DNA from 2 places in the Nonomuraea sp. NPDC050394 genome. Region 2 is predicted to be linked to the other one. Evidence: riboswitches for the same ligand, from Rfam matches in the RefSeq annotation. Region 2 holds a riboswitch; the other holds the start of a gene.
What was found. Region 2 has a riboswitch for cyclic di-AMP ahead of ACIBKY_RS31355 (hypothetical protein). Riboswitches for the same ligand answer to the same signal wherever they lie in the genome.

Region 1: linked by a shared signal. The riboswitch ahead of ACIBKY_RS47525 (coiled-coil domain-containing protein) and the one ahead of ACIBKY_RS31355 (hypothetical protein) in region 2 are both predicted to bind cyclic di-AMP.

The regions. Positions count from the first base shown of each region.
Region 1 covers NZ_JBITIO010000019.1:193,891-197,822, reverse strand. The annotation lists gene ACIBKY_RS47540 (50S ribosomal protein bL37) at 1-48, opposite strand, end outside; gene ACIBKY_RS47535 (DeoR/GlpR family DNA-binding transcription regulator) at 183-962, shown strand; gene galT (galactose-1-phosphate uridylyltransferase) at 959-2,020, shown strand; cyclic di-AMP (ydaO/yuaA leader) riboswitch at 2,087-2,224, shown strand; gene ACIBKY_RS47525 (coiled-coil domain-containing protein) at 2,231-3,184, shown strand; gene ACIBKY_RS47520 (hypothetical protein) at 3,240-3,932, shown strand, end outside.
Region 2 covers NZ_JBITIO010000009.1:9,644-13,575, forward strand. The annotation lists gene ACIBKY_RS31340 (class I SAM-dependent methyltransferase family protein) at 1-134, shown strand, start outside; gene ACIBKY_RS31345 (aldo/keto reductase) at 119-973, shown strand; gene ACIBKY_RS31350 (DUF5302 domain-containing protein) at 1,046-1,246, shown strand; cyclic di-AMP (ydaO/yuaA leader) riboswitch at 1,411-1,548, shown strand; gene ACIBKY_RS31355 (hypothetical protein) at 1,765-2,568, shown strand; gene ACIBKY_RS31360 (alpha/beta fold hydrolase) at 2,594-3,457, shown strand; gene ACIBKY_RS31365 (DUF4032 domain-containing protein) at 3,502-3,932, opposite strand, start outside.

The DNA of each region.
Region 1 (3,932 bases), on a different contig from region 2:
GGCCTTCTTCTTCTTGCGTGCTCGGGACTTGCGGGCGCGCCTTGCCATCCGTCGTCCTCCTTTGAGCGGGGCCTTTTTCCAGTACGGCATGCGTATCCCACACCGGTCCCCCCGGCAAGCGACCTCACATTCTTCAACATGTTCATGTCATAATCTGTTTGAACTTGTTGGAAGGAGGGCGCGTGCTCGCACAGCAGCGGCAACAGACGATCCTCGAAAGGGTCCGGGCCAGCGGCGGGGTCCGCGTGGCCGACCTCGTGCGCGAGCTCGGCGTTTCCGACATGACCGTCCGGCGCGACCTGGAGTCCCTGGCCGAGCGCGGCCTGCTGGAGAAGGTGCACGGCGGCGCGACCACGCTCGGCCCCGGCTCCACGGAGGAGCCGGGCTTCACCGCCAAGTCCGCCCGTCAGCAGCAGGAGAAGGAGGCGATCGCGCGCCGCGCCGCCGAGCTGGTCGGGCCGGGCACCGCGGTCGCCCTGTCGGCGGGCACCACCACGTGGGCGCTGGCCCACCACCTGGTCTCGGTGCCCGACCTCACCGTCATCACGAACTCGGTCCCGGTCGCGGAGGTCTTCCACCGCGCCCCGCGCGCCGACCGCACGGTGGTGCTCACCGGCGGCGTCCGCACGCCCTCCGACGCGCTGGTCGGTCCCGTCGCCGTCGCCGCGATCCGCCGCCTGCATGTGGACACGCTGTTCCTGGGCGTGCACGGGATGAGCGCGCGCGCCGGGTTCACCACGCCGAACCTGCTGGAGTCGGAGACCGACCGGGAACTGGTGGCCGCCGCCCACCGCCTGGTCGTGCCGGCCGACCACACCAAGTGGAACACCGTCGGCATCAGCACGATCGCCGACCTGGCAGAGGCCGACGTCGTCATCAGCGACCAGGGTCTGCCCGCCGAGGCGCGCGCCGAGCTGGCCGAGCGCGTCGGGGAACTGATCATCGCGGAGGGCACGCAGTGAAGCGCACCATCACCCACCTGGCCGACGGGCGAGAGCTGATCTACTTCGACCGGCGCGACGACGCCGACCGCGGTGCGGTGGACCGGCGTCCGCTCGACCCCCGGCCGCTCGCCTCGGAGCTGCGCTACGACCCGCTGACCGAGGAGTGGATCGCGATCGCGGGGCACCGGCAGACGCGGACGTTCCTGCCGCCCGCCGACGAGTGCCCGCTGTGCCCGTCGTCCGACACGCGGGCCTCGGAGATCCCGGCGCACGACTATGACGTGGTGGTGTTCGAGAACCGCTTCCCCTCCTTCAGCGGAAATTTTGGGACTTATCACGACGTGGGGGGCTTGAGTGAGGTGCGGCCGGGTGCGGGGCGGTGTGAGGTGGTGTGCTTCACCTCCGAGCACTCCTCGTCGTTCTCGCGGCTGACCGACGCGCAGGTTGAGCTGGTCATGGAGGCGTGGGCGGACCGCACCGCCGAGCTGTCCGCGATCGAGGGCGTGGAGCAGGTCTTCGTCTTCGAGAACCGGGGCGAGGAGATCGGGATCACGCTGCCCCACCCGCACGGGCAGATCTACGCCTACCCGTACGTGACGCCGCGGACCAAGCTGCAACTCGCGGCGGCGCAGCGGCGGCCGGGGCTGTTCGCGGACGTGCTGGCCGCCGAACGGGCCGGGGAGCGGGTCGTGGCATCCAACGAGCTGTGGACCGCCTTCGTGCCGGCCGCGGCGCGCTGGCCGTACGAGGTGCATGTCTACCCGCATCGGCAGGTGCCGGACCTCGCGGCGCTGACCGAGGTGGAGCGGGCGGCCTTCGCGCCGCTCTACACCTCGGTGCTGCGGGCGCTGGACGGGATCTTCGGGGTGGCCATGCCGTACATCTCGGCATGGCACCAGGCGCCGGTGCGGTACCTGCGCGAGCTGGGACATCTGCACCTGGAGCTGTTCTCGATCAGGCGCGCGCCCGGCAAGCTCAAGTACCTGGCGGGGTCGGAGTCGGCGATGGGCGCCTTCGTCAACGACGTGCTGCCCGAGGAGGCCGCACGCCTGCTTCGATCACAGGTAGATCACTAATTGGTTTCCACTTGGAGTCGCATTGCCCGCCATTTACTACTAATATCCCTCACGCACCGGTTGTCACAGCCGTTGCCGCCTAATCCCGGGCGTGTTGCCCGGGAGCCGGGGACCCAGCCTCACCTGGGGTGAATCCACTTCGGTGGTAGGGCATCTCCCAGCCCGAACCCGTCAGCTAACCCGGCCGGCAGATGGAGAGGAATCCCCCACGTGGCGGTTGCGTCCCCCGCGACTCTGGCCATCGGTCTCATCACCGCCGCGGCTGTGGCGCTCACCCCGGCGAGCGCGCACGCCGCGCCCAAGCCGAGCGAGAAGCAGCTGCGGGCCGAGCTGAAGAAGCTCAACACCCAGGTCGACAAGCTCATCGAGAGTTACAACGGCAAGCGCGTGGCCCTCGCCAAGGCGAAGGAGGCGGAGAAGTCCGCCCAGGCGCGCCTGGCCACCGCCGAGGCGGCGCTGGTCCAGGCCGAGCGGCGGGTGGCCGAGATCGCCCAGCTGCGCTACCAGGGCAGTGGCGGCACGTTGCCCGGCTTCCTGTACACGCCCGACGCGCCGGGCGCGGCCGTACTGGAGCAGCTCACCGACGAGGAGCAGGCCATCATCGCGGGCGTCGCCGCCGCCCGCGACGAGAAGAAGAAGGCCGCCGACGCGGCCGCCACGCTCACCACCCAGATCGCCGGGCAGGCCGAGGAGGTGGACAAGGAGCGCGACGAGGCCGAGGGCGTCATCAAGGACATCAAGGACAAGCTCCAGGACCTCATGCCGTACGGCACCGGCAAGCGCAACGACGGATCCTGGGCCCCCGAGCTGCCCTCCGGCTCCGACAACATCACCTCACGGATGCGGATCATCCGCGACGAGATCAAGAAGACCTTCAACCTGCCCTTCGAGGTCGGCTGCTACCGCTCGGGCGGCGGCGGCGAGCACCCGCTCGGCCGGGCCTGCGACTTCATGATGAGCACCGGCGGCTCCATGCCCACCGCCGCCAACCAGGCTCTCGGCGACCAGATCGCGGCCTGGGCGATCAAGAACAAGGACCGCTTCGGCGTGAAGTACGTGATCTGGAAGCAGCGCATCAACATGGGATCGGGATGGCGGGCGATGAGCGACCGCGGCAGCATCACCGAGAACCACTTCGACCACCCGCACATCTCCATGCAGTGAGTGCGCCCCAGTAATGTGACGGCTCGGATGTGATCACCGGGCAAGAGGGGGCACAGTGGCGCTGCAGCCACCACCGGGGCTGGCCATGCTGCTCAACGTCGTCGTCTCGTGGCCGCTCGTCGACGAGGACCGGCTGCACGCAGCCGCGGCCGGCACCCAGTGGGTCTCCTTCGCGATGACGGCGGTGCGCGTCTCCTCGGCCGCGGCCACGCACGCCGCCCAGACCACCGCGCGCAACGACGGCGAAGGCGTCCGGGCGTTCGGCGGCGAGTGGCGCGACACCTCCGCCCGCTCCGGCGACGCGGTCACCGCCGCGCTGCTCATCGGCGGCGCGTTACAGATCTCCGCCATGATCGTGCTGGCCATGAAGGTGGCGCTGATCGTCCTGCTCATGCGGCTGGCCCTTCACCTGTCGCGGCTGGTCGCGGCCTCGGGTCCCACCGCCGGCGCCTCGCTCGCCGCGGTGGGTCCCGTCGTGGGCGGCGCCAGGACGGCCGCGCGGGAGATCATCCGCCGGATGGTCGAACTGCTGGAACGCAGCGCGCTGCGCCTGTTCGGACGCGCGTCCGCGCTCCTGCGCAAGCCGGCCTCCAAGGCGGGGTCCGGCGCGATCCCGCCCGGCAGGCGGCCGCCGACGCCCGTGCGCGGCCCCGGCAACCACCTTGAGTCTGCGGCCGACAAGAGCGTCGACGTCTCGAGCATCACGCCGTACCCGATCTGGCGGCGTGACCGCCCGCCGGTCTACCGC
Region 2 (3,932 bases):
AGCTGCACACCTGGGCCGTCGAGGCCGGGTACGCCGACGTCGTCAGCAGGCGGGAGAAGGTCGGCCTGTTCACGGTGACCACGGCGACTCAGCGGCCGGAATGTATGACCATGGACGCATGCAGACACGACTGATCGGTCAGATGAGTGTCAGTGCCATCGGGCTCGGCGCGATGCCGATGTCGGTGGAGGGCCACATGCCCGACGAGGAGCAGTCGATCAGGACCATCCACGCGGCCCTGGACGCCGGGATCACGCTGATCGACACCGCCGACGCCTACACGCCCACGGAGGCCGAGGTCGGGCACAACGAGCGCATCGTGGCCAAGGCGCTGGCGAGCTGGGGCGGCGACAAGGACGCGGTGCTGGTGGCCACCAAGGGCGGGCACACCAGGCCACGCGGGCGCTGGGACGTGGACGGCCGGCCCGAGTACCTCAAGCGGGCCTGCGACCGCTCGCTCAAGGCGCTGGGCGTCGAGTCGATCGGGCTTTACCAGCATCACCGGCCCGACCCGGCGGTGCCGTACGAGGAGTCGATCGGCACGCTCGTGGACCTGCTCGACGCCGGGAAGATCCGGATGGCCGGGATCTCCAACGCGAACCCGGCCCAGATCAGGCAGGCCAACGAGATCCTCGGCGGGCGGCTGGTGAGCGTGCAGAACCAGTACTCGCCGAGCTTTCGCGGCAGTGAGCCGGAGGTGGACGTCTGCGAGGAGATCGGCGTGGCGTTCCTGCCCTGGGAGCCGCTGGGCGGCATGAACCACGTCGGCCGGCTCGGCCGCCGACACGCCGCCTTCGGAGAGGTCGCGGCCGAGCGCGGGGTCTCCCCGCAGCGGGTCTGCCTGGCATGGGAGCTGGCCAGGAGCCCGGTGATGATCCCGATCCCCGGCTCCAGCCGCCCGGCGACGATCCTCGACTCGCTGGCCGCCGCCGACCTGGAGCTCACCGAGGAGGAACTGGCCAGGCTGGGCTGACGCGGTGCCCGGTTTCGCGTCAGGTCGGCCGTCGTGCGAAGCTGTTGTGGTCCCCAACACCAGGAGGTCCTCATGGCGGAAACACCGGAGCCGGAAGTCAGCGAAACTCCCGAGGACGAGATGAAGCGCAAGTTCCGGGAGGCCCTGGAGCGTAAGCGCAATCAGCACTCCGACTCGGGTGCGGGTGGCAGGGGCACGGATCAGTCAAAGATCCACGGCGCACACGGCCCTGCTGCCAGCAAGCGTTCGTTCCGGCGCAAGAGCGGCGGCTGAGTCGGCGTTCTGAGGGGGTACGGCTTGGCCGTACCCCCCTTTTTCTTGACCTTCTTAGGTAGATCTTCGCCCGTTTCATGGCGATTGTTTTGCTTTTGCTCTCTTTGGCACTTACAGTCCTAAGCGTTACCAGCTGGCGACCTGGCCCTTCATCAGGAAGAGGCGGCCGGCTGGCGCCGAATCCCGTACCCGCGGGAACCGGGGAACCAATGTTCCTTGGGGTGAATCCGACGTACGCGTCGGTAGGGCATCTCCACGCCCGAACCCGTCAGCTAACCCGGTAGGCGCGATGGAGAGGACTGATCTTTTCATGCACCACCGCGATGAGCCCCCATTCCGCGTAGTTTCACCCGCCGCCTACTGAGCGGCCCCTTCCCCAGGCTTACCCCCCGCGCTTCCGCGTAGCGTCCGTTCGGCTTTGTGCCCGGCTACGCCGCTTTGACGAGCGCATTTCCCCGTCCCCGCACAAAGGACTTCTCTTCTTCATGTCTTCCCGCTTTGGCATGCGTTCTTTCACCATGCTCGCCTCCGTTGCCGTCATCGGCGCGGTCACCCTCAGCACCGGCGCAACCGCACACGCGGATGACTTCTCCGAGAAGAAGCCCCTTCTCAAGGGCTCCACCACCGCCTCCTACTACTGGGACGACGCCTCCGGCCGCAACGGCGACACCGGTCTTCCCGCCTCCGGCAAGCCCATGCAGAAGGGCCTGGCCGCCAGCCCGAGCTGGCCCCTCCTGACCGAGGGCTACGTCATCTACAAGGGCAAGAAGGAGCCGTTCTTCGTCGGCGACCGCGGCCCCGGGGTCCCCTCGAACAGGGGCATCATGCTCGACCTCGACGCCAAGACCTTCGCCTCGCTGACCGGCGGCAAGTTCAACTCCAGCTCGCTGACCGTCGACGGCGTCGGCGGCCAGGGGCACATCAAGATCGACTACGTCATCACCAAGTGGGGCCCCGGCGTGGGCAAGAAGAACCACCCCGTCGCCTTCTCCACCGGCGCCTGGTCCCGCAAGGACGCCAGGCCCGCCACGCCCCCGGTCGTGACCGCGGAGGAGAAGACCGAGAAGAAGGACGAGAGGCCCGAGACCCCGGCCGCTCCCGCGCAGGTCGCCGAGAAGGCGCCCGGGAAGGCCCCCGCGCAGACTTCCGCACAGGCCTCCGAGCGGGACAAGGCGCCGAAGGCCGAGCTGGCCGCGGCGGTCACCACCCGCGAGACCGAGTCGAACGGTGTGGGCGGACTCGCCCTCATCAGCGCCCTGGCCCTCCTGAGTGGCGGCATGTTCCTGGCCCGCGGCCGCATCCGCAAGGCGTTCGACCGCTGACCTCTTTACTCATGAGGAACAGAATGTGATTCTGTTCCTCATGGGTCAGCGCGCCGCCGTCAACGGCATCGAGATCGTCTACGACAGCTTCGGCTCGCCACAAGCACGGCCGCTGCTGCTCATCATGGGCCTCGGCGCCCAGCTCATCCACTGGGACGAGGAGTTCTGCGAGCTCCTCGCCGAGCAGGGCCACCACGTCGTCAGGTTCGACAACCGCGACGCCGGTGAATCCACGCATCTTCACGAGGCGGGCGTTCCGGAATTCGGATCGCCCGCTTCGCCGTACCTGCTGGCGGACATGGCGCGGGACGCGGCCGGGCTGATCGACGCGCTCGGCTGGCCCGCCGCGCACGTCGTCGGCGCGTCGATGGGCGGCATGGTCGCCCAGCAGCTCGCGCTCGACCATCCCGGACGGGTGCGCACGCTGACCTCGATCATGTCCACGCCCGGACCGCAGGTCGCGCCGCCCACGCCGGAGGCGAGCGTGACCCTGATGTCGGCTCCGCCGCCCGACCGCGCGGCCGCGATCGCGCTGGCCCAGCGGACCTGGGGGGTGATCGGCTCGCCCGGGTACGACCTGGACACCGAGCGGATCGCCCGGCTGGCCGGGCTCGCCTATGACCGGGCGCACGACCCGGCGGGAACGGCCCGGCAATTGGCCGCCATTCTGGCCTCCGGTGACCGGACCGAAAGGCTGGCTCGGCTGGCCGTACCCACGCTTGTCCTGCACGGAGAGGACGACGTGCTCATTCCGGTCGCCGGCGGCCACGCAACCGCTGCGGCAATTCCGCGCGCAAGACTGGTCACGTTCCCCGGAATGGGGCACGATCTGCCCAAGCCACTCTGGTCGCGGATCGTGGAAGAGATCACGAAACACACGGCCGGGTGACCCGCGTCGCGCGGCCGTTCCCCCACGGCGGCCGCGCGACGTCCTCAGATCGTGGGTTCGTCCGGCAACAGTGCCTTCTCGTCCGGCTTGTGGATCAGCACCTCGTCGATGTACGACTTCACCGCCGCGCTCAGCCCCACGTCGCTGCCGGCCGCCTCCGACAGGTACCACCGGTGGTCGAGCACCTCGTGGAACACCTGTGCCGTGTCGAGCTTGCGGCGCAGGTCGGCCGGGATCGCCTCTATCGTCGGCTGGAAGGCCTCGGCCAGCCACCGGTGCGCCACGATCGCCTCGTCCTCGTGCCGCAGGCCCTTGGCGACGCGGAAGCCGTCCAGGTCGTTGAGCAGCCTGCGGGCCTGGTTCTCCTCCACGTCCAGGCCGGTCAGGCGGAGCAGGCGGCGCTGGTGGTGTCCCGCGTCGACCACCTTGGGCCGCACGATCAGCCGCCCGGTGCCGACCTTGCGGCGCACCATCA